DNA from 2 places in the Halobacillus naozhouensis genome. Region 2 is predicted to be linked to the other one. Evidence: riboswitches for the same ligand, from Rfam matches in the RefSeq annotation. Region 2 holds a riboswitch; the other holds the start of a gene.

Region 1 (16,194 bases), 1.1 Mb from region 2:
TATTGATATGGTAGGGGGAAATGATGGGAAGTTGGTCCATACTAACCATCTGGTCTCTCCAATTCTTAAACAGAACTTAAAAGACATGAGTGAATTTGTCTTTGATGATTCAATGATCCGTAAGAAGCGGGCCGAGCAGTTAATCGACACTTGGATTGCCAGACAACACCCTATTCATGAAGAGACGTTTAAAGAATGGCTTTCGGATCACTTTAATGCACCGAATTCTATCGATCATTATGAAAACCTGCGCGCCCCTGAGCATCGCCGCATGGAAACCGTGTTTTCGATCATTATGAATCTATCAGAACGGAAAGTATGGCTTTGTGTCGGACACCCGTCAGACGCACAATTTGAAGAAATAAAGTAAGGAGGGATCAAATGCTCTATATCAATGGAGAATGGAAGCCATCAATCACTGGAAATACTATCGAAGTTTTTAACCCAGCAACGGGTAAGCTGATTGACAAAGTAGCAGCAGGCGGCCGCGAAGAGACGATCGAGGCTATTGAATCAGCTAAAGCGGCTTTCAAGAAGTGGAAAAAAGCACCTGCCCAAGAACGTGGCATGTATTTAGCGCAGATATCTGCAAAAATGAGAGAGAAGGCAGACGAGATTGCTGAAACGATTACACTTGAAATGGGGAAGCCTTTGCCTGATGCAAAGCGAGAAGTACTGGGGGCGATCAATTATGTGGATTGGTACGGAGAAGAAGCGAAAAGAGTGTACGGGGAAACCATTCCGGCTTCGCAACCTGATAAACAGTTGATGGTCCTCAGACAGCCAATCGGTGTAACGGCTGCGATCACGCCCTGGAATTTCCCAGCGTCAATGATTACACGCAAGATTGCCCCGGCAATCGCGGCAGGGTGCACCGTTGTGTTGAAACCGGCACCCTCTACGTCGATATCAGCCATCAAGGTGTTCGAATGTTTTCATGAGGCCGGATTACCAAAGGGTGTAGCCAACCTAATCCTTGGTCCAGCGGAGGAAATTGGACCTGAATTGACCCAGCATCCTGACGTTCGTAAGCTGACATTCACGGGCTCAACTGCTGTCGGAAAAAAATTACTCCGGGATTCAGCGGATACCGTTAAAAAAGTTTCTATGGAGCTTGGCGGGCATGCGCCGCTAATTGTCTTTGAGGATGCTGATATCGATGCTGCCGTAAAAGGTGTTTTACTGACGAAGTTCAAAAATTCTGGCCAAACGTGTATTAGTACCAATCGTGTATATGTAGCAGAAAGCATTGCAAATGCATTCAGTCAAAAATTAGCTCAAAAAGTATCCGGGTTAAAAGTAGGGGATGGAATAGAAAACGGGATAGATATCGGTCCGCTTATCAATGAGCGGGCGTTAGAGAAAGTCGAAAGTCATGTGGAAGATGCACTTCAACATAATGGAGAAATTCTTTGTGGTGGGAAAAGGTACGTGGATAATGTACCGAATGGCCATTTCTATGAGCCAACTGTCATCAATTATGCTAATGATGACATGAAAATAGCTCGAGAAGAAACCTTTGGACCCGTGGCTCCGATATTTACGTTTAAGGATGAAGAAGAAATCGTTAAGCGAGCCAATCATGATCGGTATGGACTCGCTGCTTATTGCTTCACAAAAGATTTAGGTAGAGGTCATCGAATGATGCAAGAGTTGGAATACGGCATTGTTGGAATCAATGATCCGGCTCCAATTGTCACTCAAGCGCCCTTCGGTGGTATGAAAGAAAGCGGTATGGGAAGAGAAGGTGGTAAGTCAGGAATTATGGAGTATTTGGAAGAGAAGTTTGTCTCTATTCATACGGGTAAGTAAACAAGAAAGGGGCGAAAGGCTATGTCAAACATCAACTTAAACAGGTCAGAGCAAAAAATCGTCATCCGTAATACGACAGAAGGGGATTTAGAGGAAGTCGCAGCCCTGTCAGATCAAAGTTTCGGTCCGGATATTTCCTTTAAACGGGAACACTTTGCCAGCCAATGTGAGCTTTTTCCAGAAGGCCAAATTCTTGTAGAAGTGGACGGGAAAATTGTAGGCTCATCCTCAAGTCTCATCGTTAATTTTGACGAGTACAAAAACAATCATTCCTATACAGAAATCTCAGATTACGGATATATCCGTAACCATAACCAGGATGGGGTCAATCTTTATGGAGTCGAAGTTTGTGTCCACCCTGATTACAGACAGTTAAAACTAGGACGGCGTTTGTATGAGGCTAGAAAAAAACTTTGTAAGGATTTGAATTTAAAAAGTATTGTGATCGGCGGCCGGATTCCCAATTATCATAAATACGCTGATCAATTATCGGTAGAGAAATACGCCGACCAGGTCATAGAGAGAAATATTTACGACCCAGTAATGACCTTTCAATTGAAAAACGGCTTCGTGTTAAATGAAATTATTCCTGGTTACTTGCCAGGGGATAAGGAATCTCTAGAATATGCGACTTCCATGGAATGGCATAACGAGGATTACACTCCTGAATGATAGGTTCATATAATGCTATCCGCAATTTCTGTTAAGGTGTAATCCCCAACCATTAGGGAAGAACCATTTAGGCTTTGGGCAGAATCATAATGAGTTTAGTCAAAATTTTGAAGCTTATGGGCTGTATTAGTCATCCTAAAGCACAATTTTAAAAATCAAAAAAGCCCAGATAATTGGGTCATCCAATTATCTGGGCTTACCAAATCATGCTACTTGAAGTTTTCACTAATATATTTGATGATTTTTCCGATTTCCTTCGGGTGAGGGCGGCCGAAGGGACTTGTCTGCCGCTGTTGATAGAGAAGATTGCCTCGATCATCTGTCAAAAAGTAAGCAGGTTCACCATGTGTGCCATGATCTTCATAGGGATCTTCTGTGCCATGATAGTAGACATCATATTGAGCTAAAACAGTTAGATCTCCGTCCGATAATACCGGAAACGAAAGCCCATGTTTATCAACCATCTTCCTCAAACTCTGACTATTATCTGTAGAAATAGTGGTTATTTTTACTTTTTTATCTTCAAAATGATGCTTGCTTTCTTCAAATTCCTTTAATTCTGTCATACAAGCCGGGCACCACGATCCTCTGAAATAGATAAGTAAATGCCAGTACCCCTCATTGGCCTGACGATATTCTTCAAAGGTATAATCTTCGCCTGAAACAGCCGGCAATGTAAAGTTAGGGACTTTTTCTCCTAATTTAAACACGCTCATAGGGAGCCTCCTTTATTATTGGTTATATAACCCCTATACCCGTTTTGACAACATTTAAATAGTGGAAGAATAGTTAATCTCCAAAAAACCTGATCGTATTTTGGTAGAGCTGGTAGTGAACTTCGTCTAACGCCATCCCCTTCACCTTACTTATGGTAACTACTGATTTATGAATCATTTTTGGATGAGTAAGTTCATCTTTGAAAACTCCTTCAAATGGCCAGGGTCCATCGGTCTCGACCATCATCAACCGCAGGGGGTATTCCTTGATAAGTTGCTGAATTTCGGATTCATACAAGCAATCAGGTGTCACAGAAATAAAGTACTGGTTGTTAATCATACGCTGGATCGTTGGAGATGAACCTTTAAACCAGTGGAAGTGAGCTTTATGAAAATCATAATTTTCTAGTACATCACAAGCAAGATCAGCATCCTCATAAATAGCATGGAGAATGAGGGGTTTGTTCAGTTTAACGGCTAGCTGAACGAAGCTTTCAAGCAGGTCCATATAAGGCTGCAAATTGAGTGAAGGATCTTCTTTTCGTAAATAGTAAGGGAGGCCGACCTCTCCAATCGCTGTGATATTTTCTTTGTGTCGATCAATAAGCGAGAATAGCTGCTGCAGTTCTTGTTCGTTAGGCAGCTCTTGCTCCGGGTGAAATCCGATGGCTGGTTTGACTCGTTGATCCTGGTGAGCTAACTTCAAATTCGTTCGTGCCGATGTTGCGTGGTTCGAGACTGAAATTAAATGATCGATATGAAATGTTTCCAGCTCTTTTAAAATCTGCTCTCGTGCTTCATCACTATACATATCGAGATGAATATGGGCATCAATAATACGCTGCGTCATGAGAATTCCCTCAATTCATTATAGATTGTTTTTTTCCATTCTAAGAATTCATGAGTGAGCATTAATGATTCTTCCCTTGGCCGTTTGAAGGGGATTTTGAACTCTCTTTGCACATATGCAGGTTTATTTGATAATACAATAATTCGGTCTGACAAAAACAGGGCTTCTTCGATATTGTGGGTTACAAATAAAATCGAGCGTTTATAGTGTTCCCAAATTGACATTAGCCATTTTTGCATTTCGAGTCTGGTAAATTCATCGAGTGCAGAAAAGGGTTCATCTAAACAAATGAGTGATTGTGGGCTGAGCAGGCTTCTTATAAAGGAGGCACGTTGTTTCATGCCGCCTGACAGCTGGCTTGGATAAGCGGACTCGTACCCGCCCAGACCGGCTTTATCCATCATAACCCTGGCTGTTTCTGTATCACGCTTCCCAGCAATTTCAGCCCCTAACAGCACATTATCAAGAATCGTACGCCAGGGAAGAAGGGAGGGGCTTTGCGGCATATAGCTGATAGCTCCCCTTTTTCCAGTAATTCGTTGACCATCGAGATAAATGTCACCCTTTTCAGGAGGATAGAGACCTCCAATTAAATGAAAGAGCGTACTTTTCCCACTTCCTGAAGGTCCTAAAATGGAAACAAATTCAGCCTCATCAACATGAAGGGAGAGGTCTTTAATAATAGATTCGGAACCAAATGATTTGGATAATTGCTCAATCGATAACTTAGCCATCTTGTTGATCACCGCCTTTTGATTGCCACTTCGTAAGAACCTTCTCTACCTTTGATATCACTCCAAAGAACAGCAGACTTAACATCATAATGAAGAAGATTGCCACAAATACACGGTCTGTACGAAAGGAAGAAGAGGCTAGTGTCATGTAGACCCCGATTCCTTCATTCGCTCCCAGCCACTCGGAAATAACGGCTCCCATAACACTATAGGTTGCTGAGATTTTTAACCCGGAGAACATGGAAGGGATGGCATGAGGCCATTGTAATTTGCGAAAAATCTGTCCCTTTGATGCGCCAGCCATTTTCATGTAATGGATGAGCTCTTGGTTTGTTTGCCTTAAGCCGTCCATCGTGGCAACGGCGATTGGAAAAAAGCAGACGAGTACGATTACGATGACTTTTGGAAGCCAGCCAAAGCCGAACCAAATTACGAGCAAGGGGGCAAGCACGATGATCGGTATGTTTTGCGATAAAATGATCAACGGATAAAAGGCTTCCCGTAAACTCGGGATCATGTGTAGGAGGATGGCTACAAGTAATCCGAAGCTTGTGCCAATTACAAAACCCAGCAACGCTAGCTGGATTGTTGAGAACAGGTGATGAGAGTACTGATCCCAGCCGTTTATGGCTTCTTGCCAAATCAAGGAGGGAGCGGGCAATATCCAGTCGGGCACCTCAAATAGCTTGCTGCTTGCTTCCCATAGGATAAGCAGAAGGATGAGGACCAACCCTGGTCTCCACCCTTTATAAATCAGCTTTTTCATTAACGATACTTCTCCGTAAGGGAGTCCATAGAAGTTCCGTTTGGCTGGTAAAGCACTTTAATTTGTGAAATGACGTTACTGGCACCTTTCTCGACCATGGCTTCATTTACCTTTTCTATCAAAGGTAAAATCTCTGCCAGGTTACCTTCAATCGTTGTTTCAAGAGGATGCACCTTATAGTTTAATCCGGATTCATGGATCACGGAGATGGCGTGATCGACATAAGGGATGACATCTTCTTCATCTTTCGCCTTTGGAAGGATTTGTATGCTTACGAGTGAATTAGTCATGCTATTGTCCTCCTATTAATCTTTTATTTTTCGGGTAAGAATTTATTCGTGAAGGCTTCCTTAGCTTTCAACTTCTTATTAAGTAAATCATGGTTGTACATCCATTCAGCATAATTCTTCCAAACTTCTAAATCCTGCTGTCCCCAGCGTTTCGCATCGGCTTGATATTTAGGCGACAACCATTCTTGGCTGGCGTGAACGAGTTCCGGATCCAGGTCAGGCACGGCTTCGATTAATAGATCTGCTGCTTTGTCTGGATGATCGATGGCAAACTGATATCCTTTTGATACAGCGGCCATAAAGGCTTCAACGGTTTCTGGGTTATCGGCCATCATACTTTCACTTGTCGTTAAGATGGGAGTATAGTAATCTAGTTTTTCAGAGTAATCGGTTAAGTACATCATGTTCAATTCTTGACCCCGAAGCTCAGCCTCTACACCTGTCCAGCCATAATAAATCCAGGCGAAGTCGACGTCTCGTTTAACAGCTGTGAAAAAATCAGTATTCCCCATATTAATGATGTTAACTTTCTCAACATCTGCATTTTCCTTTTTCATTAATGAAGAGAGTACAGCTTTCTCGACAGGCGCGCCCCATCCACCGTATGTTTTACCTTCAAAGTCTTCAGGTGATGTGATGTCTTTCTCTTCAGGTGAAGCGAATCCTGAAGTGTTGTGCTGGATAATCGCTCCAATCGAGACAATCGGGATCTCTTGAATACGAGCTTCTGTCACCGTTTCCTGTGCACTAATGCCGAAGTCTGCTTTACCAGAGGCCACGAGTTGGTCTGCCCCGGCTTCCCCCGGGAGCATAATCTCAACATCTAAGCCTTGTTCTGCAAAGTACCCTTCAGCTTGAGCCACATAAAGTCCAGTATGGTTTGTGTTGGGTGTCCAATCGAGTACAAGCTTTACTTCCTGCTTTTTATCTCCGTTATGAGCCGTGTTACTTTCTTCACCACTCGAGCAGGCGGCTAATACAAGTAATGTACTAAAGAGTAATAAAAGCTTTTTCATCTGGTTTCCTCCTAAAAAAGTGATGGTATGTTAACGCCAAGTTTAATTGGAAGCAGGGATTTTAGAGCATGAAAAAAGCACCCTGGTACCATACCTAGGGTGCATATCTACTAATAAACGAAAGTTCGTTTCATATGTTTCCTACGCTGGTTTAAACCAGATCAGGTTCCAAGGGTCAGCATCTTTTACGGATACAATCTCAACCAGCTAAACTGGTCCCCCTACATTCAATCTATACATTTTTGTTAACACGTTGTCTTTTAAACTGTGCCATAGATGCAGGTAATTATCAAGGGGGGGTGAGATATATAGGGAGAATAGTTAGTTTAATAAAGTTCGTTTCAAAAAAGTTTACAGAATTCGGAATTCGTTTATACATAGGGCAAGGAGGCGATAGAAAATGAGTAAAGGAAAAGGATATTCAGATAAAGTTAAAGGAGCTGTAAGCAAAGCAAAAGGTGAAGTGAAGGACCAGGTAGGAAATGCTGCAGATAACAAGAGAATGCAAAATGAAGGGAAGAAGGATAAGTTGAAAGGGAATGCTCAGAACGCATCAGGCGCTCATAAAAACAGAGAACAGTAGTAAAACCAATGTTTCTATTGGCGATATAATACGATCTAAGGTGAAAGAAATTGGGTTTGATGCTTCTAAGGCCGAACAATTAGAAGAGGAATTAAAACCGCTCGAGCAATCGAGCGGTTATTTTAATGGGATAAGATGGCTTTTCCAGAGGGATTCGCACTTAATCATTTATCAAAACGGACTAATTATCAGAAATGTAATTCAATTGTTATGTTTGTATTATTTCTAATTCTGCACGTCTAAATAAGTTGATTCCATTGGCTTTATTATATTACAAACAACGACCTCTAAATAATAATTAAGGAAAAACATGTAAATATTCATTCTTTATGAATGAAGCCAGGTTTTAAGTATTCATAAAGGTGTTATTGTGCACTAAAGCAAATTAATGATGTCGTTTCGAGGATTAACTTTGAAAGGAGAATCAAAAATGAGTGTGCAAAAAACTGCAGATAGTTCTAGTCTCGCGGAAGTCATTGACAGAATTCTTGACAAAGGAATTGTAATAGATGCGTATGCACGAGTTTCCCTTGTAGGAATAGAAATTCTGACGGTTGAGGCCAGAGTGGTAATCGCAAGTGTGGATACATGGTTACGGTACGCCAATGCGGTTGGTTTACTGCGGGATGAAGCGCAAGAGGAAGGCATGGTGAAGCAACAAGGTGAGCGTGATACTCAATTCAGCTTCTAACCATCCAACCATATCAAGAAAAAATTGAAAGAAGGTGAGTCTAGTGGCAAATCAAGAAAACAGCGAACAGCAAACCATGCAACAGAGCGAAGAGCAGCAGACAGACCAGAATAAAAATCAGCAGGATCATGAGCAGAAATCTACTGAGTCTGCAAACTCTACGAATCTGGCTTTAATTGGCGGGGTAGTCGGAGCTAGCATGGGACTGTTGGCAAGTCCCGAAACAGGCAAAAAAGTAGCCGGTCGTATCGGGCAGTCTGAGGTATTCAAGGGTGCGAGCAGAGAACTCCGAAGAACTGCACAGGAAATCATTACTGAGCAGGCTATGATTACGTTAAGGCAAACAGCCGCAGGATACTGGGGTAAATACGAAAACAAATTGCTGAACCATGGCCAGGAAAAAGAGAAATCAGAAGAAGACAGAACGTCAAGTACAGAAACGAGTGAACATGATGATTCTGAGCAGTACAAGGAACTGAAAGAGGAAAATAAACGCCTAAATGAAAATCTTCAACGGATTGAAGAGAAATTAAATGCATTGCTGGAGGCCAAAGGATAAAACCATAAGTCACCCTTGGAAGGGGGGATTTAATGAGTGCTAAACCTATGAAGAAGGCCGTAGGGAAGGCGGCAAAGAAAGCAATCAAGAAAGCTCCTTCTGAATGGAAGCAGAAGGCTAAAGATGAACTTCAAAATAAAGCCACTGATAAAGTGGAAGAAAAAGTTCAATCAAAAGTAAATCAAGCTTCTGAGAAATTGGCTGAAGTGAAAGAGAACAATGCCCATAACGTTCATGGGAAAGCAGAAGATGCAAAAGAAAAGGTTCAGGATGTATTACTGTCAGTCCGTGACAAGCTTGGAAACGTAAAAGAAGCAGGGGAAGAGTTTCAGAAGAAAATCTCCTCAAGTAATAAGAGGGACAAGGTAAAAGGTGTTGAGAACCTTAAAAGTGTCTCAGATATAAAAAGTGCAACCAATATTAAAGGACCATCTGAAGTAAAAAAGTCAACGGATTTGAAATCAGTAAACAACATTAAAAAAATAGGCTGATTCTTGACTTTAATTTTGAAAGGAGAATGTAAAGTGGCTGTACAAAAGACTGCTGATAGTTCCAGTTTAGCTGAGGTAATTGACCGTATTCTTGACAAAGGAATTGTGATTGATGCGTATGCAAGAGTTTCTGTAGTAGGAATTGAAATCCTTACGGTTGAGGCCAGAGTCGTAATTGCCAGTGTTGATACGTGGTTACGTTATGCTGAAGCTGTAGGTCTGCTGCGAGATGACGTGGAAGAAGAAGGGCTTCCTGCCCAACCGAATGAAAGAAATGCACAGTTTAGTATTTAGGAAAAATGTGTATGAGGGAACTCGCAACAATTGCGGGTCCCTCCACTTTTACTATGAACCACGTGGAGGAAGACTATGGAAATTAAAGAAATCATGCAGAATGTGAATAGTTTTTTTGCTGAACATGTAGCCCCGCCTCATAAAATTACTTCCGTTGAGAAGGCAGAGGAAGAAGGGTGGAGGGTTACGGTAGAAGTGATTGAAGAAAAGGAATATATGAAAAAGTATGCAAAGGACGAGATGCTCGGGACGTACGATGTTCTGGTCAATCAAGATAAAGAAGTCACCTCCTTTAAGCGAGTTGATATCCGATATCGGAGTAAGATCGAAAGCTAACAGAGGTGACTGGAGGGATGCCCTAAATGACAGTCCTAAAGGAGAAAATTAATCATGACTCAAAAGCGCTGATACAGGATACCAGGACAAAGAGTCTGCTTTCCCGTTCTTTAAGGTATTTAAAAGCAGGTTATCCGGTTCATTTTACGGGACCTGCCGGGGCAGGAAAAACCTCCCTGGCTCTGGCTCTCGCGAAGAAACGAAAGCGCCCAGTCATGTTGATGCACGGGAATCATGAGTTAAATAACAAGGATCTGATCGGCGACTTTACGGGTTACACAAGTCAAAAGGTTGTCGACCAATATGTACGATCTGTTTATAAAAAGGATGAAAATGTTACGGAAACATGGAGAGATGGCCGGCTGCTTGAGGCAGCTAAACATGGGTATACGCTAGTGTATGACGAGTTTACCCGTTCGAGGCCAACGACGAATAACATCTTTCTGTCCATTTTAGAAGAAGGGGTGATCCCTTTATATGGATCGAAATTAACGGAGCCTTTCGTCCGTGTACATCCTGAGTTTTCAGTGATTTTCACGAGTAATCCGGTTGAATATGCAGGTGTTTATAAAACACAGGATGCCTTATTGGATCGGTTGATTACGATTTCTGTGGATTATCAGGATCTTGATCGGGAAGCAGAGATTGTGTCTGAAAAAATAGGTGTCGAGGATAGTGAAGCAAAGGCGATTACGACTCTAGTGACGAAATTACGCCAGCAATGTACGAAGGCTGACAGTAAAGGACCGAGTTTACGCTCCTCGCTTATGATCGCAAGGCTGTCTTCAAAAGAAGATATTCCGATAGATGGGGAAAATGAAGACTTTCAGGAGTTGTGCCTGGATCTATTAAGTCATACAGTGAGCCGTTGCCTGGAAACTGAGCATCCTCTGCAAGAAGCTGAGAAGTTGATCCTCAATGAGTGCAGCAACGTATAAAGGATGAAGGTAAAGGAGAGAGAACAATGGATCAACAAAATGAAACAGGAATTTATATTTTCTGTGGAATTCAAACGAATCATGACGAGCAATTCGGGACAATTGAACTGGAAGGGGAACGAAGGGAAACATTTACGATCCCTTATAAAGATGCTGCGATGGTTGCGGCTGAAGTTCCGATGAAGATTTATCATCCCAACCGGGAAAACTTGATGATGCATCAAAATGTGATCTCAAATGTGATGACCCACAATGATACGGTAATTCCGATTAGCTTTGGTAATGTTTTTCAAACGAAAGAAGATGTAGCCGTATTGCTCGAGAACTTGTACCCGCAATTTGAAAAGCTGTTTCCAGAAATCAAAGGGAAAATTGAGCTTGGTTTGAAAGTCATCGGGAAAAAAGAGTGGCTTGAATCGAGAGTTAATCAAAATCCTGAGGTAGAGGAAATGGCTCAGACGGTTCGCGGTAAATCCGAAGCGGCTGGTTATTACGATCGCATCAAACTCGGCGGTGCTGCACAAAAGATATTTGCAAGTATGCAGGATGAGTTGAAATCAAGCGTTTACACACCGTTAGAAGAAGCAGCTGAAGCAGCTAAAGCGAATGATCCGATTGGAGAGAAAATGCTTCTTAATGCCTCGTTTTTAGTTGACCGCGATAAAGAGGAAGCGTTTGATGAAAAGGTCAACGAAGCTCATGAGGAATGGAAGGATAAGGTCGAATTTAACTATACGGGTCCTTGGCCCGCATACAATTTCATCGATATCCGATTGACTGTTGAGGAAACCTGATGCTGCATAAATTGGTGACCGGGCCAATGAATATGGTTAAGAAAATCGGTGAAAAGGTGCAGGAAGAAGCCGACAAGGAGTTGTATGACCTTTCAACCATTCAACAGAAGCTGGTGCAGCTGCAAATGATGTATGAGTTAGAGGAAATTCCCGAAGATGTTTATAAAGAAAAGGAAGAGGAACTGCTACAACGATACGAAGTGGCTAAACGTAAAGAAATGGAACAGTGGGAAGAGCTGACGAAGCAAAAGGAAGAGTGAATAAACAATGGATAAGAAAATCTATTTATATGGCTTAATACCGGGAGCAGAAGCAGACCAACAACCGCTTCCATCCGCGGAAGGGTTTGATGGTGAAGGAACTCTTTACACCCTCCCTATAAATAATATCAATGCAGTCGTTTGTGATCTTGATCCAAATGACTATGATGAAGAATCGATTGAACAAAAGATTAATAATGATTTGGAATGGCTGCAGAAGAAGGCCTTTCATCATCATGAGGCCTTAACATTACTTTATAACAACTATACAGTGATTCCCCTGAAGTTCTGCACGATTTATAACAGTAAAGAGAGTTTACAACAATCGATTGAATCGAATGAAGATAAGGTTGAAAGTTCATTTCAATTGCTGCGGGGCAACGAGGAATGGAACTTGAAAATATATTGCGATGAAGACCAATTGAAGCAGCAAGTAAGCCAAAACAATGCTGCCATTGAAGAGAAGCGAAAGGAAATCAAGGAATTGCCTCCGGGACGACAATTTTTTGAAAGAAAGAAGATTGAGCATCTCATTGAAAAAGAGCTTGAGAAGGAAAAGGACCGTATTTGTGACTACGTTCATGAAGAGCTGAAAGACTTTTCGATGCACGCGGATGTGAAAAAAAATTGGGGTAGGGACGTCACAGGTCTTAAGGAGAATATGAGTTGGAACAGTGTTTACCTGCTTCCCACAGCTAGTGTGGAATCCTTTTTAGAAAAGGTGGAATCTCAGGAAAAGGAACTGAGTGGTTCAGGATTAAGGCTCGAGGCATCAGGACCATGGCCAGCTTATCATTTTTCCAGTTTTTCTTGAAATGAGGGGAATGGATAAATGTCATCACTTAGAGAAACCGTTGAAAACAAAGAGGTAGGACTCATAGATATATTGGATGTCATTCTTGATAAAGGAGTGGCGATTAAAGGCGATTTAATCATATCAATTGCCGGTGTGGACCTTGTGTATTTAGATTTACGAGTTTTAATTTCTTCAGTAGAAACACTAGTCCAATCTTACGAAAACGATCGAAGTGGTGTAACTTCAAACAACTTCGATGAGCAAAGGAGGGAGTTAGTCAATGCAACCGGCCAGCCAGACAAATGGACGGATTAACCTTGATCCAGATAACGCAGAAGATGGACTTGCCCAGCTTGTAATGACGGTGATTGAATTACTACGGCAAATTGTGGAACGACATGCGATGAGGCGTGTGGAAGGTGGTACCTTAACAGAGGAACAAGTTGAGGAACTTGGGGTCGCTTTAATGAATTTAGAAGAAAAAATGGAAGAATTGAAAGAGGTTTTTGGTCTTGACGCCGAAGATTTAAATATAGATCTTGGTCCTTTAGGAAATCTATTGTAAGACGGCATTCGAAGATATAAGGAAGTAGGAAAGGAGGCACCGAGTATGGCAGTTGAACAACCTATGCAATCTAGCACAATCGTCGATGTACTGGAAAAAGTGTTGGACAAAGGTGTCGTCATAGCAGGTGATATACGTGTCGGAATTGCTGATGTGGAACTTTTGACTATTAAAATCCGCCTCATCGTCGCCTCTGTTGATAAAGCGAAAGAAATAGGTATGGACTGGTGGGAAACAGACCCCTACTTGAGTTCAAAAGCTACAGAAAATAATCAGGCATTGGAAGAAGAAAACAAGAAATTAAAAGAACGGCTCGATGCACTGGAAAGTCAAATGAGTAACAACCGCTGGAATACTGCTGATCAAGAATAAAATTGGAGGGATCACTTATGGCTGAGCAAACGAATGAAACGAAGAATACAAACAACACAAACAACACAAACAAAGGCGGCCCTATCAGACGTGCTGCGACGGGTGGAATTGTAGGTGCGACCGTTGGTTATTTATCCACACCTAAGAACAGGAAAAAGCTGATAGCTAAAGTTAGCAAGGACGCTTTGAAGGGGCAGAGCTCGAAGCTTGGTAACATGGCTAAGGAAACATTTACTAGTATAAAAGATTCAGGTATGGAAAAATCAAGCAAAGCTTTTCAGAGTATGAAATCTTCTACCTCGAACTTTTTAAAGAAAGATCGGGATGACGTTTCTGAGGATGAGGAAGAGGAAAATACAGAAATTGCAGAGGATGTGGATACCGAACTTGAACTGAGTGAAACAGGGAATAAAGCTCATGAAAGTGACGATGAAGAGGAAGAGGACCGTGATTATCAGAACTTAAAACAAGAAAACGAGATGCTTCAAGAACGTCTTCAGAGTCTCGAAGAAAAAATGGACAAATTCCTTGAAATGAGCAGCACCGCTGCCGCTACCTCTGAGGAAGACGATGTGGAAGAACAAGAAGAGGATGTCGAGGATCAGGGTGAAGAACAAGAAGAGTCAAGGGACCAAGACGAAGAAAAAGAAAAAGAAAAAGCTTCCAAACCAACTCGTTCATCCAGCAAAACTAAACAGAATGATAAAGAAGAAGACGTAGACGAAGATAAAGAATCCAATAATAATTCAAAGAAGAAAAGTACGAATAAGTCCAGTACTGCCAAAAAGTCAAAAGCTAAGAAACAGGATACCAAAGATGAAGACACAAATGAGGAAGTGACAGCATTATCAAGTAATGATGACACTTCTGCATAAGTAATTGAGTAATAAGGAGAGATGACTATGAGTGAAGCAGCAAAAGATAATATATTGGAATTCTTTGTAAGAGCCTCTAACAAGCATGGATTCGAGCTGGATATTTCCTTACTCGTTAATGGAGCGATTGTTTCCGGAACGATGGTTTCAGCTAAAGAATATTTCGAGCATTTAAGTGAATCGTTTGAAGATGGCAGTGATGTTTCGCAGGAATTGAGTAATCAGCTTGCGCAAGCAGGTGAATCTGCCGAGTCCAATAATGACGGAGAAGCTCATTTCATTCATTTGAAAAATACACGTGTTTACTGTGGTGACAGCAAACCTACCCCTTCAAAAGGAAAAATTCTCTGGAGAGGGAAGTTAAGTGAAGTAGACAGTTTCTTTCTAGGTAAAATCTCAGAACCTAAAAGCAGCAGTAACAAAAAAGGATGATTTATTTTCAAAGTAGGGGAGAAGTCTTTTTCGATCCTTAAGGAACGTACCAGATTCGGATCATGGTGCGTTCCTCTCTTCTTTCTTCGCAAGTTTCATTTTAAAGGTTGCGGAGTACGTCCGGGATGAAAAATACCTGGCAGAAAATGCTCTCTGCCAGGGTTGATGGAACTTACCTACATGATTCAATTTCATAGCAGTTGAACCGTCTATTTTCCTTCTATATATGCGTATTTATAAATGTAACCTGACCCCATTGGGTTTCGGAACGTTCCTTTGATATAAGGTTTTTGCAGTTTAGCGGAACCTTTCTGGTAGATTGGTGCGATGACGGCATCTTCTTTGATTAATAGTTTTTCAGCTTGTAAGAATGCTTCAAACCGTTCTGCGGGTTTTTGAGCTAGTTCGTTATTGGCGCGCTCGATCAGCTTATCATATTCTTCACTTGCGTAGCCTGTTTTGTTATTGGCACCATCAGTCACCCATAAATTCATGAACGTGTTGGCGTCAAGGTAGTCAGGCAGCCACACATAGTTTTGCAGTTCATATTCCATTTCTGAGTTGCGTCGTAAACGCTCTTTGAATGGAACGGATTGAACATTAATGGTCAATCCCTCAAGCTGTTCAAGCTGACCTTTGAAATAGGCCGTCATTTTTTTGGCTACTCCCATATCGTCTCCTAAGAGATTTAATTCTACTTCCTCAACGCCCAGTTCTTCTTTCGCTTTTTGCCAAAATTCCTTAGCCTTCTCTGGGTTATATGGTGCGAGATTTCCATTGATCTCACGGAAGTCTTTTCCAGACTCAGGGTGTGAGACGAACTCCGCAGGCATGGTTCCGCCGATCGGGGTAGCTCCATTATTTAAAATAACGTTGGCGACATTTTCCTTGTTAATAATGCGCTGGATCGCTTTTCTGGCATTCTTATTACTCAGAATTTCATTTTCCTGGTTCATCTTAATGTACAACAGACTAGGCTTTCTGATCGTAGAAAATTCCGGTGAAGAACTGTACTTATCGACAAATTCGGCTGTCAAACTTGTACGGTCTAAATCCCCCGATTCATACAGGTTAACAGACGTGGCGATCTCTTTGACCACTTTCACATTGATTTTATCGAGTTTGACATTCTCTTTATCCCAATAATTCTCGTTCTTCTCGAGTACCCAGCCTTCACCGGCTTTCCACTCGGTAAACTTGAAAGGGCCATTAGCGAGAAGAGCGTCCGCCGACAGGGCAAAATTTTCTCCATGCTTTTCGACAAATTCTTGATTTAATGGCAGAAACGTAGTGAATGTCGTCAGTTCCTTGAAATAGGGAATAGGTTTCTCCAGTTGGACTTCTAAAGTTGT
Region 2 (16,194 bases):
TTACAAGTATCCAAAAGAAACCATGAAGCTATTCAGAAAGCCAAAAGCGAGGGGATTCATGTTGTACTCAGCACAGGCAGGTCTTTATCAACTTGTCAAGATATCGCTGAGTCTCTTGGGCGTTCATCCTACCTAGTGACGATCAATGGCGGGGAGATATATGATAAAGACTTTAAGCTTGTAGAACAGAACCTCCTAGACCCTGAACATGTGGAGAGGTTATGGGAACTAAGAAATGGTCATGGTGTTCATTTTTGGACCTCAACGGTTCAAGGACAGTTTAGCAGTCAGAAACCCTTTGATAAAGAAATCGTTGATTATGATTGGCTTAAATTTGGCTTCGACGTTGAAGATGATGAAGTACGTCAAGTTATTTTAGATGAGCTTCGTAATAATGAAGCGTTCGAAATTACAAACTCAAGTCCGACAAATATAGAAATAAATCCGGTTGGAGTAAATAAAGCGGCAGCATTGTTGAAGGTTTGTGAGAAGTTAAGTTTAGAGATGAACCAGGTGATGGCAGTTGGAGATAGTATGAATGATTTGGCCATGATACGTGAAGCCGGATTTGGTGTGGCGATGGGCAATGCACAGGAGATCGTTAAGGAAGAAGCGGATTGGGTAACGGAGACTAATACAAATGATGGTGTAGCCCAAGCAATTGAAAGGATTTTATGACGTATCAATTAAAGACATATTTAAGTATTCCTATCATAAAATAATATTAACCCTATCCCAAAGTCTCCTCCCTGTTAAAGAAGTGCGTAGAAGAGTGCAAGAGGCCGACTAGAAAAAGAACAACGTATGTCTATGGTATAGGTTATAGGAAAAAGCATCGTTACTCACTATGAATAGCGGTGCCTATTTTTTATTTCTAGACTTATGTAGCGATTGCAGACTCCAATGTATCCTTACACATTCTTATTTATGGAAGCTTGTTAAAATTGCAGGAAAATAAATAGGTAAGCAAGAATATTATAAATACCAGTTTTTTAGAGATATATGACTGAGTATTCAAACTATTAGAAGGTTCCGTGGAGACAGGCTATATAAGAGGAACCCAGGATTGTAAAGGAATCATTGAGAAAGTTTCTTGCCAAAGAAGCTTATCCTTACTTTGACCAATGGGAGAGCCGGGACTGCGTTCCGAAATCATTTTGTAAAAGCATGGACAGCAACGGTACCTTTGTCTATGGCTTAGTCAAGAGTTCGGTGGCGTCGGAGCAGATTTCGCTTATTTCCTATGGGAGGCAATTACATAAAGTCGGACTGAATAGTCTGGATACAGATGAACTGACTTTTGAGGATGCTGAAGTACTTAGAGGAAATCTTATTGGGATCATTGCCAAAAATGGGGCTCAATTAGCTCGAATGAATGGGGGATACAGGATGAATGAAGTTGTTATTGTAGAAGCTGTAAGAACTCCGGTTGGAAGAAAAAATGGCTTATTGAAGGATATTAGACCAGACGAGTTACTGGCAAAAGTGCTGAAAGAACTGACATGTCGGGTTGACCTTGACCCGAATGAGGTGAATGATGTCATTGCAGGTTGTGTTTCTCAAGTAGGAGAGCAGTCTGGTGACGTAGCCAGAATTGCGGCCCTTATGGCTGGTTTCCCCGAGGAGGTCCCTGGTGTCACGATTGACAGGCAGTGTGGGTCAAGTCAACAAGCTGTTCACTTTGCTTCACAAGCAATTGCAAGTGGAGATATGGATGTGGTAATTGCTGGCGGGGTTGAATCAATGTCTCGTGTTCCGATGTTTTCAAATAGACAGGGAGCTGAATACAGTGAAAAACTTACCAGCCAATTTGAAATGATTAATCAAGGTTTATCGGCCGAGCGAATTTCTGATCATTGGGACCTTAGCAGGAAGGAATTAGATAGGTTTGCAGTGGGCAGTCATGAAAAGGCGTTATCTGCGATTGACCAAGGGTGTTTTGAAAGAGAAATTATGCCTGTAGAAACAAAGGATCGTAATGGGATGCCAATAGCGATGAACGAGGATGAAGGACCACGTCCCGGCACAACTATCGACAGTTTGGCACATCTAAGTCCGGCTTTTAAAGAAGATGGATTGATTACCGCGGGAAACGCAAGTCAAATTAGTGACGGAGCTTCGGCCATCTTGCTAATGTCACGCGAGAAGGCGGAGTCTCTTGGACTTAGACCGCGTTTTCGGGTAGTAGCTCGTTCCGTTGTGGGGTCTGACCCGACTTTTATGCTGACTGGGCCTGTGCCAGCAACTCAGAAAGTTCTTCAAAAAGCTGGTCTTCGTCTTCAAGATGTCGATTTATTTGAAGTTAACGAAGCCTTTGCACCGGTACCTTTGTTTTGGCTGAAAGAAACAGGTGCTGATATTGAAAAATTGAACGTCAATGGTGGTGCGATAGCGCTTGGGCACCCGCTTGGAGCGACGGGTACTAAGCTGATGACCACTCTTATGCACGAACTTGAAAGGTCGAGAGGGCGCTATGGACTCCAGGCAGTCTGTGAAGGGCTGGGTATGGCAAACGCTACGATCATTGAGCGTCTAAGGGATTAAATCATAAACATGGACAGGATAATAGCTGTTGTAAGAGGAGGAGCCTCCAGGTTAGGGGAAGCCACGGTGAGACGCATTACTCGAAAAGGCGGGAATGTAATCATAGCCCACCTCATGTCATCCAAATTTTGGATGACATGAGGTGGGGGTAAATGGTAATTATAGAGTCGCGGGGTTACTGGTTTTCAAACAAAATTAGAGGAGCGGATAATGATGGGTCCAACACTTAAAAGTATGTTTGAACAAACGGCTGCGAAGTTTCCGAATAAAGAAGCGTTAGTGGATGCACGGTTAGGTTCAAGGTGGACATATCGACAATGGGAGGAGGAAGCAAATTGCCTGGCTAATGCCCTGTCTGATGCTGGAGTCACTAAAGGGGACAAGGTTTCTACTGTGCTTTATAACACAGCTGAATTTGCTATCACTTTATTTGCCTGTACGAAAATTGGTGCTATTTTTAATCCCGTGAACTTTAGGCTGACATCGCAGGAAATCAGCTTTATCATTAAAGATGCTAAACCTAAAGTGGTTTTATTCGAACGGGCAACAGCACCACAACTTAAAGAAATCGCAAACGAAAGAACCCATATTAATTTCTGGTCAATAGATGAGCAGCAAGATGTAGTATTGTCCCGCTATTATTATGATGTACTGGAAGGGGCAGACCGTACACGCCCAGATTGTGAAATTGATGAAGACGATTACTATGCAATCATGTACACATCAGGTACGACGGGGGTCCCCAAAGGAGTTCTTCATTCCCACCGAGATATGATTGACCAAGCTCTCCTCCTTGCCCACACATTAAACCTTACCCAACACGATCGCGGCTTAACAGTAGCTCCTATGTTCCACTGTGCTGAACTCCATTGTACATTTTTCCCAAGAGTAATGGTTGGTGCAACAACGGTAATTCTCCATCACTTCGATGCTCAGGAAATGATTCAAATCACGCGTGAAGAAGAAATCTCTACGCTGTTTGCGGCTCCAACGATGTGGAATATGATCTTACAAGAAAAATTCAGCAAAAAGGACTTCAATTCATTGAGGACAGGGCTTTATGGTGGGGCGCCCATGGCTCCGGCACTAACGAAACGGCTTCATCAGGCTTTAGGGGTCCAGTTGATCCAGGCATATGGCATGACTGAAATGGGACCTGCTATAACCGTTCTTCTCGAGGACGAGCAACTATCTAAAGCAGGGTCTGCTGGCCGGGCACTGGTAAATCATGAAGTGCGTGTCGTACGCACACGGGAGGAAGGACCAGCAGACCCCGCTGACATTTGCAGCTCTGGCGAGTTAGGGGAAATTATTGTCCGCGGACCAAGTATGATGCCTGAATATTACAATCGGTCCGAAGAGACAGCAGAGGCATTATATAAAGGCTGGTATCACTCTGGAGACATTGGTTATTTCGATGAAGACGGTTATCTCTGGGTAAGCGACAGGGTGAAAGACATGATTGTTTCAGGCGGGGAGAACATTTACTCTCGTGAGGTGGAGGATACCCTGTTCGACCACCCCTCTGTAGTAGATGCTGCAGTAGTTGGGGAGCCTGATGAAATGTGGGGCGAACGAGTTGTTGCTTATGTAGTGAAAAAAGGTGATGTAAAGCCTGAGGAACTTGATGAATTTTGTACATCGGGTGAGAGACTGGCCCGTTACAAGCGCCCGCGTCGTTACGAGTTTGTTTCGGAACTTCCGCGAAACGCCAGTGGGAAGCTGCAAAAATTTAAACTTCGAGAGCAGACAGAACGGGTAACAGAATAGATTGGAAAAGCCTCGACTCATTATGTCGAGGCTTTCTAATTGGTGTGTAATCCATTATCATCCTAATTGTCTCATAACATCAATGGGCTGGAGCTCTCGCACTTTATCGTAATCTTGAAACGGACAGCCAATTTCCTGAACTCGTTTTACAACATTCTTGATAGTAAAATCTTCTGGATTTAATTCGTCAGTAACTTCATCCCAATAAAGCGGTGTAGCTACAGTTCCTTCAGATGTTGCTCTGGCTGAATAAGGGGAGATTATGGTTTTCCCTTCTGCATGCTGCACATAATCAAGGTAAAGTCTTCGTCCGCGTTTTTTCTTTAATCGCTCAATTGTAAATAAATCAGGACTTTCCTTTACGAGAAGATCCACCAAACTTTTAGTGAATTTTCTCGTTTCCTCATAGCTCATACTCCCCTCTAGGATAGGAATATGAAGCTGCATTCCTTTATTTCCGGATGTTTTTATAAAACCGTGAACACCTAGCTGGTCAAGTAAATGTTTCAACAGCTGAGCGGCAATGATCGATAAATGAAATTCTTCGCGGTCAGGTGGATCAAGGTCAAAAACAATTTCATCCGGATCCCTGGCTGCCGCTTTTTGAAACGGGATATGAAACTCGAGTGCTCCTTGATTGCTTAGCCAGATTAAACTTGATAGCTCATTGCTAACGATGAACGTTTCGTCATTTTCCTGCCACTCACCTACATAATCAGGAGAATGTTCTGCCCTATGCTTCTGAAAGAAGGATTCATCGCCCACACCATGAGGGTAGCGAATTAACGTCAATTTTTTATCACTTATAAAAGGCATCATATAAGGAGCAATCGCTCTGATGTACATAAGGTAATCCTGCTTACTCCATTGCTTTTCAGGCCACAGTATTTTGTCAGGATGGGTGATTTCTACATCTTCAGGAAACAAAAGCAGGTCCCAATCTCGTTTGGATACGGTACAGTCGTCAGGCTCTAGATCAAATCTAAACTGATTAAAGGTAGGTTCGCGCATTTCCTCGCCTTCTGCCATTAAGCAGTTGACCGCGGCACATACACTTGGGCTGATCTCCCAATTAGTCCCGTTTTCTTTGAAGAAAGTCTCAAGAGTCTCCGACTGCTCTGAGGTTAATCCATGCTTAAAACTGCCTAACGGTACACGTTTGTTCCCTTGCCAAATTTCCACTTTATAATAATCGTTCTTGGGGTCGAATGAGGTTAGAAAGCCGGATACGGAGCGCCACTGTTTTATTTTAAGCCATTGTCTCGTTCGAACCCCTTTTTGGTAAATACTCTGCTTGCGTTTGGCCACAATTCCTTCACCTAAATGAAGGTGGAGAAGTTTATGGATATCTGATTTATGTTCAAAAACTTCCACCATTTGAATAGACGGATAATTGATAGTATTGATGAGGTGATTAAGCTGATTTTTTCTTTCTGTAAAAATGGATGAAGTCAATTTGTTTCCAGCTTCGAGAATATCAAATGCCATAAATGTGGCTGGTCGTTTTTCGGCAATACGGTTAATAGTCGTTTTGTTCTTCATCCGTCCTCGTTTTTGAAGAAGAGGGAAATTTGCCTGATAAGGGGTGTTGAGAATCACGATCTCTCCGTCAAGCAAAACAGGCAGTTGATCAGGAGGATTCGCTTCTTTTGCCGCTTTAATGATTTCGGGAAAACGGTCCGATAAATCCTGGCCGTTTCTACTTATGAGTGTAATACTGCTTTCTGTCCACTTAAGGAACGCTCGAAAACCGTCATATTTCACTTCGTACACCCATTCATTTCCCATAGGAATATCTACAGACAATGTTGGCAGCATTGGTTTAGACAAGTCAATCACCTTCTTTTCTATCCTTTATTTTGATCGACTCGATAGCTTTTAGTCATATTTTTTCCCAGAGGGTAAAAGCTAATCAAAAAGGAGGGAGACAGTAATGCATACAATGTGGAAAGGGTCGATTAGTTTCGGTCTTGTTAATATTCCGATCAAGCTTCATGCAGCTACTGAGAATAAAGATATTAAATTGCGTCAATTACATGAAAAATGCAAGTCTCCGATTGAGTATAAAAAAAGGTGCCCAGTCTGCGAAGAGGAAGTGAAAAATGAGGAAATTGTAAAAGCTTACGAGTATGCTAAAAATAAATTTGTCGTTCTTGATGACGAGGATTTAAAGAACTTAAAGAAGGAACAAGAAGACAAAGCAGTGGAAATTCTTGATTTTGTTAAACTTGAAGAAATTGACCCCATTTATTTTGACCGCAGCTATTTTATTTCACCAAACAGCGGTGGTAATAAAGCTTATGGCTTACTGAGAGAGGCTCTTGAAGATACGGGGAAAATTGGAATTGCTAAGATTATCATTCGCTCGAAAGAACAACTGGCTATATTAAGAGTGTATAAAAATACATTGCTTATGGAGACCATTCATTATCCGGATGAAGTCCGTGATGTTGGAGAGGTGCCAAACGTGCCTGAGCAAACAGATTTAAGTAATAAGGAAATGAAGACTGCTGTCGCACTGATTGATGAACTTACGGCTGAGTTCGAACCAGAAAAGTACACGGATGAATACCGCACAGCTCTTCTTGAGCTTATTGAAGCTAAACGAAATAATGAAGAAGTTACGACAGCTAAAGAGAAAAAACGTCCTGATAATGTGACAGACCTTATGGAAGCCTTAGAAAAATCACTGGATGAATCGAAAAACAAAAAGAAAGTGGCGCCTAAAAAGGCAGCCCCTAAAAAGAAAACGACCAAGAAATCATCTTCAAAGAAAAAATCGTCATAACCCCTCGTGTAGAAGGTTTTTGTCGAACGATTACCTGTATTTTAGCGCCTGAATGTTGTATAATTAAATACAGAGCCCATTATTGAAGGATGTATGAATGGGCGTTCGATCGAGGAAAAGCAGAGATAATGATGAAATCTGCCAAAGTCTCTATAAGCCATTGAGGGACTTTTCTTAGTCAGGCTCAGGAAAGCTTAGTGAAAAAACAGGTTTCACATAAAGGGTTTTATATCCGGCTCTGGAAGAAGTGATCCGACAATCATTAATGGAACAATAGAAGAGGTCATACAGCGTTTCATAGTATGCTCTCTTTTTTTGTACAATGATATCTGAAAAATCTGAACTATGATGGCATATGTATATGGAGAGGAGAATGAATCGTGAGTGAGCTAATATCTTTAAGAAGAATTTGGAAGGCGAAGCAGCGGGTTGCAGGATTAGTTTTACAAACCCCCCTTATATACTCAGATGCTTTATCTAAACATACAGGAAATCAGGTGTATTTGAAACTTGAAAACCACCAGCCTACAGGAGCTTTTAAATTAAGAGGGGCTGCTAACAAGATCCTTTCTCTGTCTAAGGATGATCAAAAAAAGGGTGTGGCGACATTTTCAACGGGAAATCATGGTATTGCGGTCGCCTATGTCGCAAAGCAGCTGGGGATTCGCTCCATAGTATGTATTTCTTCTCGGGTACCGAAAGGGAAAGTGAACCGCCTGAAGGATCTAGGTGCGGAAGTTGCTGTCGTGGGGGAAAATCAGGATGATGCGGAAGACTACTGCTATCGATTAGAGAAGGAACAAGGTGTTTCGGTCATCAAGCCATTTGACGATCTTGAGGTCATTGCTGGGCAGGGCACGATTGGAATTGAAGTGTTGGAACAGTGCCCTGATATAGATGAAATCGTAATTCCTCTCTCAGGAGGAGGCTTGCTTTCGGGTATTGGCTACACGTTAAAGTCGAATGATTCGTCCATTCAGGTGACGGGTGTATCGATGGAGAAGTCAGCGGTCATGCATGAAAGTTTGAAGCAGGGGTATCCCATCAAAATAGCTGAAACGCCAACACTGGCAGACAGTTTATTAGGCGGAATTGGCCCGGATAATCAGTACACTTTTCAATTAACGAAGCAATACATGGATAATAGCGTGCTTATATCCGAGAAGGCGATTGCAGAAGGGGTATTGTTTCTGCTCGAGCATCATAAAATGGCAGTAGAAGGAGCAGCGGGGGCGGTGATCGGAAAATTGTTGTCAGAGAAGCAAAAAGGAGACGGTCGTGTCATTGTAGGCGTTGTCAGCGGTAATAATATCGATCATGAAACGGTGAGTGAGTTGTTAAAAACTAGATAAGCTTGCGGGGTGTGATAAATGGGAATAACCGTTAAGGATGTCTTACAGTTACCCGTCATGAAACCAGCAAAAATTCATGTCGGAAATGAGCGGATTGAAACGAGTCAGGTAGAGTGGATTTCAGTTATAGAAACACCTGTAGAAAACTTTGTTCGTAAAAATGAATTTGTTCTTAGTACTGGAGTCGGGTGTGGCGACGATCCAGATTGTTTAGAAGTTTATGTGAAGGATGTCATCCATTCAGGCGCATCTGCGCTCGCGATTGCTACTGGACGGTATATCTTTAAAATTCCTGATCGCATCCAACAACTCGCTCTTGAGCAAAATTTCACCATTATTGAAATCCCGTGGAATGTACGATTCGGTGATATTTTGCAAGATGTATTAGCCGAAATAAGCAAAGAGAAAGAATTTGAACAGAAACAGGCGGAAAGTGTTCGGCAGGAACTCATTAACTGTGTGTTAAATGGCAAAGGTCTGCAAGAGATAATGACCATTCTCTTTCAGTATTCGAAAATTCCTGTGGCCATTAGTGATCATAACAAGATAGTCAGGGCGAATTATGACTTTGATCAGCGGATGATTGACGTTCTAAATGGGGTGGAAGAAGGAGACTATGAACTTATCCCGACTGAGGAGACCCCGTTTCGCGACCATCCTCTCTATCATTACATTGAAGAATATAAAATTGGGGAACAGTTTTGTTATCAGCTTACCATTCTATCCAATTATAAAAAGCAAGGCTATCTGCTATTTCAGCCAAGAGATAATGAAGAGTTAACCTGGCCTGTCTTAAATATATTGGAACATGCTCTAACGGCTTGTGCCCTCTATTTTGTAAAAGAAAATGCCATTGAAATGACGGAAATCCGGCTTAGAGATGATTTTTTATTAGATTTAGCGAAAAGTGAAGTGGAAGTAGATAAACAAATGCTGTCCAAGGCTCAACTACTTGGCTACGAATTAACCTTGCCCTACATTTGCCTTGTGGGGTCAATCCGCTTTAAGAAGAAAAATAATCAGATAGAGAAAGCCGGGGAGCAATCAGTCTTATCTTCCTCGATGAACAGCCGGAATTATTACATTCAAAAAGAGGTTACTCATGCGGGCGATGTATTAAAACGTCGGACCATGACTACGTTTGAAGATGGGGAAGTTATTGTGTACCTAGAAGCAGATGACCACCCTTATATGGAAACGAGCAACCAATTCCTCGACCTTATCGAACGTAGATTAAATGAATTACTGGCGGGCATTAATATTTCCTGGGGAATATCTTTCCCTAAGAATGGAGTCTTTGTGTTTCATCAAGGGTACGACCAGGCGGTGACCGCTTTAAATATCGGCAAGCAGCAACATGAAGATGGGAATCGGACCTTCTTTAGCGATACCCGTATGAACAGGCTCCTCATGGCCCTTTCCCATGAAAAAGAAATTGAAAACATTGTCAAAGACACGTTACAACCGCTGATTCTGTATGATCAGAAACGTCAGGCAGATCTTATTCATACGTTTATCGTTTACAATAAATACAATAGTAATGTCAGTCAAACAGCGAGGGCCCTGATGTTACATCGGCAGTCATTACTCCACAGATTGCGCAATATTGAACATTTGACAGGCTTATCGTTGTTAAATGCAGACGATATGTTTTTACTGGAACTTAGTGTAAGGTTATGGAAGCTGAAGAAGGTGGAAGAAGAATAACAGGGAGTTTTACTAAAGAATGATTCATGATGACATTCGAAATATTCTCTGTTATGATAAAAGCAACCAAGTGAATAGTTTTGATACATCAACTACTAGGGGGGCCCTAATACGGGCTGAGAGAAAAGCGCAAAAGCTTTTCGACTCTTATGAACCTGATCTGGTTAAGACCAGCGGAGGGAAGTAGTCAGAAGAAATTTCTTATGACTTTATCCGTTCGAAGCCAGGTCCCCCGGGATCTGGCTTTTTTCATGTTCACTCCCCTTCTAAGAGAGGAGGGAAAATATGAATCGAACTCGACTATTAACGACCATGGCTGTATTTGTAGCTATCGGAACGCTTGGTTCGCAAATGCTCTGGTTTCCAGCTGGAATAGCTAAGGCTTATCCTGTTCAACATGCTGTCAATGTTATGGCTGCCGTCACGCTTGGTCCAATTCCGGCCGTTGTGATTGCCTTTATGATCGGCCTGCTTCGCAATCTGCTTGGACTCGGAACTTTGCTTGCGTTTCCAGGAGGAATGATTGGAGCTTTGCTAGCGGGTTACTTTTACAAATGGTCTGGAAAAACCTGGACAGCTGCAGCGGGTGAGGTGATAGGGACTGGATTTATCGGTGCTATGCTCTCCGTGCCTTATGCCAACTTTCTAATGGGAAGTTCTGCGGGGGCATTAGCCTTCTTGCCGTCCTTTCTCATCAGCAGTACAACTGGTGCAGTGATCGGTTGGTTCGTAGTATCAAAGGTTCGTCAAAACCATGCAATTCCTCAAACAAATCTATAATCTTCGGAAACTACTAGGGGTGCAAGTATGCTGAGATAAGGAATTTCCCTTTATCCCTTTGAACCTGATCTGGCTAATACCAGCGTGAGGGAAGTAGCCTCATCTCAAAGCATCTTTCAGTGGCTTCCTATAATCTAAGGAGGCAAATTCTATGACATTTACTGAAACATTACGAAAAGAAAATAACGAACTATTTGAAGCCATTTTTCGCCATCCATTTGTTGATGGTATTGGAAAAGGTGAAGTACCGCAAAAAGTATTGGCTCATTATATTAAGGCTGATTATGAGTATTTAAATGCCTTTATGCACGTTTATGGTGTTGCAATATCAAAATCAACTGAGCGCCGTGATATGGGCTATTTCAGTGAACAAGTCGGGTTTGTGCTAAACAGTGAAACCCACCCTCATCACAACTTTTGCGATGTCATCGGTGTAGGTTATGACGAATTGCAAGGTTACCCGCTGCCGCCAACAGCTGATCATTATGTTAAACACATGATGTATCATGCTCAAATGGGAGGGCTCGGAGAAATTCTCGCTGCCTTGCTTCCGTGTCCATGGACTTATCTCGAAATCGGCAACCATTTGATGAAAAAATATCAGCCAACACCTAATCATACGTTCTACCCGTGGATAGATTTCTACGCAAATGAGGAGTTTGATACGCTGTCCATGGCCATGCGTGAACGCCTCAATGAGCTGGCCGAAGAGGCTTCAGAAAGTGAGCTGAAACGGATGAAGGATGCCTTTCGCAAGAGCTGTCAGCTCGAGTTAAACTTCTGGGAAATGGCGTACACTTGTGAAGAATGGCCGACAGGAGAGGCGGTGACCTCAACATGAATCAAGCGGCTTGTGCATTAACGATTGCCGGCACGGACCCAAGTGGCGGTGCGGGCATTCAAGCTGATTTAAAAACATTTCAAGAATTAAAAAGCTATGGCATGAGCGTTATTACCTCGGTTGTCGCTCAGAATACGACAGGGGTGAAGGATATCCACGACATGCCTATTGATATGCTAAAGAAACAATTAGAAGCCGTTTCTTCAGATATGCCCATTCATGCGTTTAAAACAGGAATGATAGCAAGCATTGAAATGATGAAGGCCATCAAGAGTTGGCTGCCAGCAGTCGCAGCTCCATATGTCATGGACCCTGTAATGATGGCCCAAAGCGGCGACCCTTTGATGGAAGAGGAGTCACGCTTGTGGCTTCGTGATAATTTGCTGCCTTACACAACACTCGTCACGCCAAACATTCCTGAAGCGGAGGATATTATAGGTGAGTCCATACAAAGCATCGAAGATATGAAAGAAGCAGCTGAGCAAATTGTTACGAGTTTCGGAGCAAGTGCTGCCTTAGTAAAAGGGGGGCATAGAAAAGGCCAAGCCATAGATGTTCTATTTGATGGTTCTGACATTCATACTTTTTCAAGTAAGCGAATTGATACAGAAAACACGCATGGAACAGGCTGTACGTATTCTGCTGCTATCACTGCCCATTTAAGTCACGGCACATCTCTTATAGAAGCTATCGAACAGTCCAAGTATTTTGTTACGGAAGCGATCCGACATTCGTTTGAACTTGGTCAAGGAAGCGGACCAACGAACCACTTCGCAACAAGGGAAGAGGTGTTTAATAAATGGCTGTAAATGTGGTTTCTAACGTGCGGAATAAACAGCCGCTCATTCATCATTTAACGAACCAAGTGGTGATGAATTTTAGTGCCAATGGTTTGCTGGCTTTTGGCGGGTCACCTATCATGGCTATGGCGATGGAAGACGCAGCTGATATGGCAAATTTATCGGACGGTGTATTAATTAATATGGGAACACTGACAGTGCCACAGGTCCAATCCATGATACTGGCTGGGAAAGCTGCAAATAAGAAGGGAATCCCAGTAGTGATTGATCCTGTAGGCGTAGCAGCAACTCCCTTTCGTACGAAAGCTTTTGATCAAATTGTAGCAGAAGTACAACCTGCAGCTATTAAAGGAAATGCAGGCGAGCTCTCTCACCTCATAGGCATTCCTTTAAAAACGAAAGGGGTAGACTCTATTGATTCAGGAAATCCAGAGGAGATTGCCGTTAAAGTTGCGCAGGAATTTGATACTTTAGCGATTGTCACTGGTGAAGTTGATGTGATCTCAAATGGAGAAGAGACAGTCTTCAATGAAACAGGAGATGCTTTATTATCTAAAGTAACTGGAGCGGGATGCTTGCTGGGATCCATTGTAACGGCCTGTCTGTCAACGGATGGCACGCCTCTTCAACAGGCTTATGCTGCCGTTAAATTTTATGGGCTGGCCGCGGAATGGGCTGCCTCGAGGCCTGGAGTGGAAGGTTCCGGGACTTTTGCCGCTTGTTTTATTGATGCTCTGGCTATGGAAGTCTCACAGCTTGAGGATTTTCTTCATGAATCTTAGAAAGAGATTGAGGAAATATCTTATTATGGGCAGCCAGAATTGTCCCCGTGACCCAGTAAAAATTCTAGAAGAGGCAATTGCCGGTGGGATAACGGCATTCCAATTTCGGGAAAAGGGCCTAGGTTCGCTTAAGGGTGAGGATAAGCTGTCGCTTGGCCAGAAACTGCGCAAGCTTTGCCGGCAGCATGATGTGTTGTTTATTGTAAATGACGATAGCGTTTTGGTAGATCCTTTGGAAGCGGATGGAATTCATGTGGGGCAGGAGGACATGAGCGTTAAGCAGCTGCGCTCGACTTTTCCTAATAAAATTATCGGTTTATCCGTATCAAATGAAGCTGAGTTGAAAGAAAGCTCAGTCGATGTCGTTGATTATCTGGGTGCTGGTCCGGTATTTGGAACGTCAACGAAGCTAGATGCGAAAGTGGCTGTTGGAGTGGAATGGATTGAGAAATTGAGAGGGATGTATCCTGATGTTCCGCTAGTTGGAATTGGAGGGGTTACAGTTCGAAATTCCGGTTTGGTGCTTGAAGCGGGGGCGGATGGAGTATGCGTAATTTCTGCTATGACGTATGCTGATGATGTTCGTGATGTCGCGAGTCGCCTCTAGGTGCTCACCGCCGGATTGGCTGGTGAACGCCAATAAAACGCTTCTGAGCGCAAATAACAGCGTTAGCAATTAGCATAAATACAGGAAGGCTACCGTGTAAGCACGGTAGCCTTCCTGTATCTACAGCGACTTTAAAAAGGAGTGAACTTTATGATTGAATTTTTCTGTCTCTTCTAAAAATGGACAATGGCAGCTATCCTCAAATACCTCTAGGCGTGAATTGCTGAGTTCTCTGTGCAAATGCTGCCCAGCAGCGACAGGAATAAGTTTCTCCTCCTTGCCGAAGCAAAGTAAAGTAGGAACTGTAATTGATGAAAGATATGGTCTGCAGTCAATCAATGACTGATCAAATAAAATAGCACTAGCCGTTGTTGCCGGGAGTTTTGTTGTTTCTGCAAGCATCCACTTCATATTTTCTGACGACACTTCTTCTTTAAACATAAGAGGAATGAATCCTGTCAGCAGTCCTTTTTGATCCGTTTGGAGATCACGCATCATACTCGTTAACGTCGGCAGGTCAAAAGCCCCGATTTCGAAATCTTCCCATTTAAAATCAGAGGCTAATTCATCAACAATTACGGTCGCCTTAATATTGTCTTCACCAAATTGGCTAATATACTCCCAAATCACGAAAGCCCCCATAGACCAGCCTAACAGAGTGAGATCTTTAAGTTCCAAATGTTCGATAAATTGCTTTAGATCACGGGCATAGTTGGCGACTGTGTGACCGGAGTCTATCGGTGAAGACTGACCGTGTCCTCTAAAGTCCAATGTTATAGTTTGATACCCTTCACGGAAATAGGGGACTTGCTTTTGAAAAAAACGGCTGCTCATCCAAACTCCATGTAATAATAAAACAGGTTTTCCTTCTCCGGCTACTTCATAATATAATTCGGCTCCATCCTTCAGTTTCATATATGGCATTTTGATCGCCTCCCTGTATAGTTTATCAACGGTACTAAATAAACATGTCTAGTTCGTTGTGAAAAGATAGATCCCTTACTACTTCTATTTGCTCCTCCTGGATACCTTTTTCATGGCTCGAGATGTGATTGAATAGACTATTTTCGAAAATTCAATGATAAAATGTGAATAATTTGTGTCTTTTTTGAGAAAAGTTTGTTACAATTATAATAAGAATACGTTTACATGGGATCATATAAATAAGGAGATGGATATAATGGGTATTGTGCTTATGTTTTTATTAATTGCAACGGTTGCCCCATTTGTATTTATTCATTTGAAAAAGACAAAGTTAGCTATAACTCAAACCATTTTGCTTGTAGGAATGTGGGTGTACTTTTTTGAGACAATGTTCATTTCTGCTCCCTCAGCATTTTCGATTACATGGTCAATGTTTTATTTGAGCCTAATTGTTGCTGAAGTAGCCTGGGTGATGTTTATTATCCAAGTGGCGAATTCACATGAAAAACCCCGCGAAGCCGTAAAATATTAAAACTATATAAAAAGCCCACTTTTCAAACAAAGAAAAGTGGGCTTTTTTAGGTTTATTTTGTAAGGCCTATTGCCGAGGTTGCACATAGAACAGTTGAAGTAATGCCTGTAAGAAAGCAACGCCCGATATGATGGCTAATAATGGTTTGAAACTATAATCTGAATACAGGGTTCCCCAGAGTGTGAAAGCAGCTAGGATAATACATAGGGTAAAGCTTACTACATGCTTCCAAGGGAAACTGCCTGAATCCTGATTATATTCATTGTAGAGTTGTTTGTTTTTTTCCAATCTAATCACCACCGTGGGATATTAAAGTTGCTATACTATAAGGCTTGATTCTATAACCAGGAGCAAACTTAATGACTAGAATGTTCCTGATGCTGTTCCTGTTGTTGGTGCTGCTCATGTGGTTGATGCTTATTATGGTCATGGCCAAATGACATGGTAAAGAGAGAGCCGGCAACGACAATAGCTGCCAGGACAAATCCATGAAACATCATATTCCATGGCACGTGGCCATTGTGGCTTTCTGATTCCGTCATGTGCATGAACATAAATAACTGAATACCAGCTTGAATGACAGCCAAAATCATAATTGATGTGATAATCCAAAACGTTGATAAGTCTGATCTAAGAGCAGCCCAGGCAGCCAGTAATGTTAAGACTAAAGACAAGACGAAGCCAACAATGTGCTGAACAGGAATACGTTTGTTATGTTCTGCCATGTTAAACCACCATCCCGATCAAATAAATGCTTGTAAAGAGGA

The links. A riboswitch is a leader RNA that binds a small molecule or an ion and turns the genes downstream of it on or off. The one in region 2 is predicted to bind thiamine pyrophosphate.
Region 1: it holds a riboswitch for thiamine pyrophosphate, as region 2 does, so the genes downstream of both, P9989_RS04870 (ABC transporter substrate-binding protein) here and thiW (energy coupling factor transporter S component ThiW) in region 2, are expected to answer to the same signal.

What each region holds. Positions count from the first base shown of each region.
Region 1 is NZ_CP121671.1:943,419-959,612, forward strand. Features, by position in the region: gene P9989_RS04830 (C45 family autoproteolytic acyltransferase/hydrolase) at 1-370, shown strand, start outside; gene P9989_RS04835 (NAD-dependent succinate-semialdehyde dehydrogenase) at 382-1,812, shown strand; gene P9989_RS04840 (GNAT family N-acetyltransferase) at 1,834-2,484, shown strand; gene P9989_RS04845 (peroxiredoxin family protein) at 2,694-3,200, opposite strand; gene P9989_RS04850 (TatD family hydrolase) at 3,274-4,050, opposite strand; gene P9989_RS04855 (ABC transporter ATP-binding protein) at 4,047-4,784, opposite strand; gene P9989_RS04860 (ABC transporter permease) at 4,777-5,550, opposite strand; gene P9989_RS04865 (thiamine-binding protein) at 5,550-5,840, opposite strand; gene P9989_RS04870 (ABC transporter substrate-binding protein) at 5,864-6,856, opposite strand; TPP riboswitch at 6,978-7,089, opposite strand; gene P9989_RS04875 (CsbD family protein) at 7,257-7,439, shown strand; gene gvpA (gas vesicle structural protein GvpA) at 7,870-8,130, shown strand; gene gvpT (YtxH domain-containing protein) at 8,174-8,689, shown strand; gene gvpQ (gas vesicle protein GvpQ) at 8,722-9,180, shown strand; gene gvpJ (gas vesicle protein GvpJ) at 9,214-9,474, shown strand; gene gvpO (gas vesicle protein GvpO) at 9,550-9,810, shown strand; gene gvpN (gas vesicle protein GvpN) at 9,837-10,748, shown strand; gene P9989_RS04910 (GvpL/GvpF family gas vesicle protein) at 10,775-11,542, shown strand; gene P9989_RS04915 (gas vesicle protein GvpG) at 11,542-11,802, shown strand; gene P9989_RS04920 (GvpL/GvpF family gas vesicle protein) at 11,810-12,616, shown strand; gene P9989_RS04925 (gas vesicle protein) at 12,635-12,913, shown strand; gene P9989_RS04930 (gas vesicle protein K) at 12,879-13,163, shown strand; gene P9989_RS04935 (gas vesicle protein) at 13,209-13,535, shown strand; gene gvpT (YtxH domain-containing protein) at 13,553-14,410, shown strand; gene gvpU (gas vesicle accessory protein GvpU) at 14,438-14,842, shown strand; gene P9989_RS04950 (peptide ABC transporter substrate-binding protein) at 15,052-16,194, opposite strand, start outside.
Region 2 is NZ_CP121671.1:4,013,019-4,029,212, reverse strand. Features, by position in the region: gene P9989_RS20560 (Cof-type HAD-IIB family hydrolase) at 1-678, shown strand, start outside; gene P9989_RS20555 (thiolase family protein) at 1,390-2,544, shown strand; gene P9989_RS20550 (fatty acid--CoA ligase) at 2,758-4,314, shown strand; gene ligD (DNA ligase D) at 4,372-6,144, opposite strand; gene ku (non-homologous end joining protein Ku) at 6,248-7,102, shown strand; gene P9989_RS20535 (pyridoxal-phosphate dependent enzyme) at 7,483-8,454, shown strand; gene P9989_RS20530 (PucR family transcriptional regulator) at 8,473-10,161, shown strand; TPP riboswitch at 10,249-10,360, shown strand; gene thiW (energy coupling factor transporter S component ThiW) at 10,447-10,941, shown strand; TPP riboswitch at 10,947-11,050, shown strand; gene tenA (thiaminase II) at 11,093-11,782, shown strand; gene thiD (bifunctional hydroxymethylpyrimidine kinase/phosphomethylpyrimidine kinase) at 11,779-12,591, shown strand; gene thiM (hydroxyethylthiazole kinase) at 12,582-13,364, shown strand; gene thiE (thiamine phosphate synthase) at 13,354-13,971, shown strand; gene P9989_RS20500 (alpha/beta fold hydrolase) at 14,092-14,895, opposite strand; gene P9989_RS20495 (spore morphogenesis/germination protein YwcE) at 15,152-15,427, shown strand; gene qoxD (cytochrome aa3 quinol oxidase subunit IV) at 15,784-16,152, opposite strand; gene qoxC (cytochrome aa3 quinol oxidase subunit III) at 16,154-16,194, opposite strand, start outside.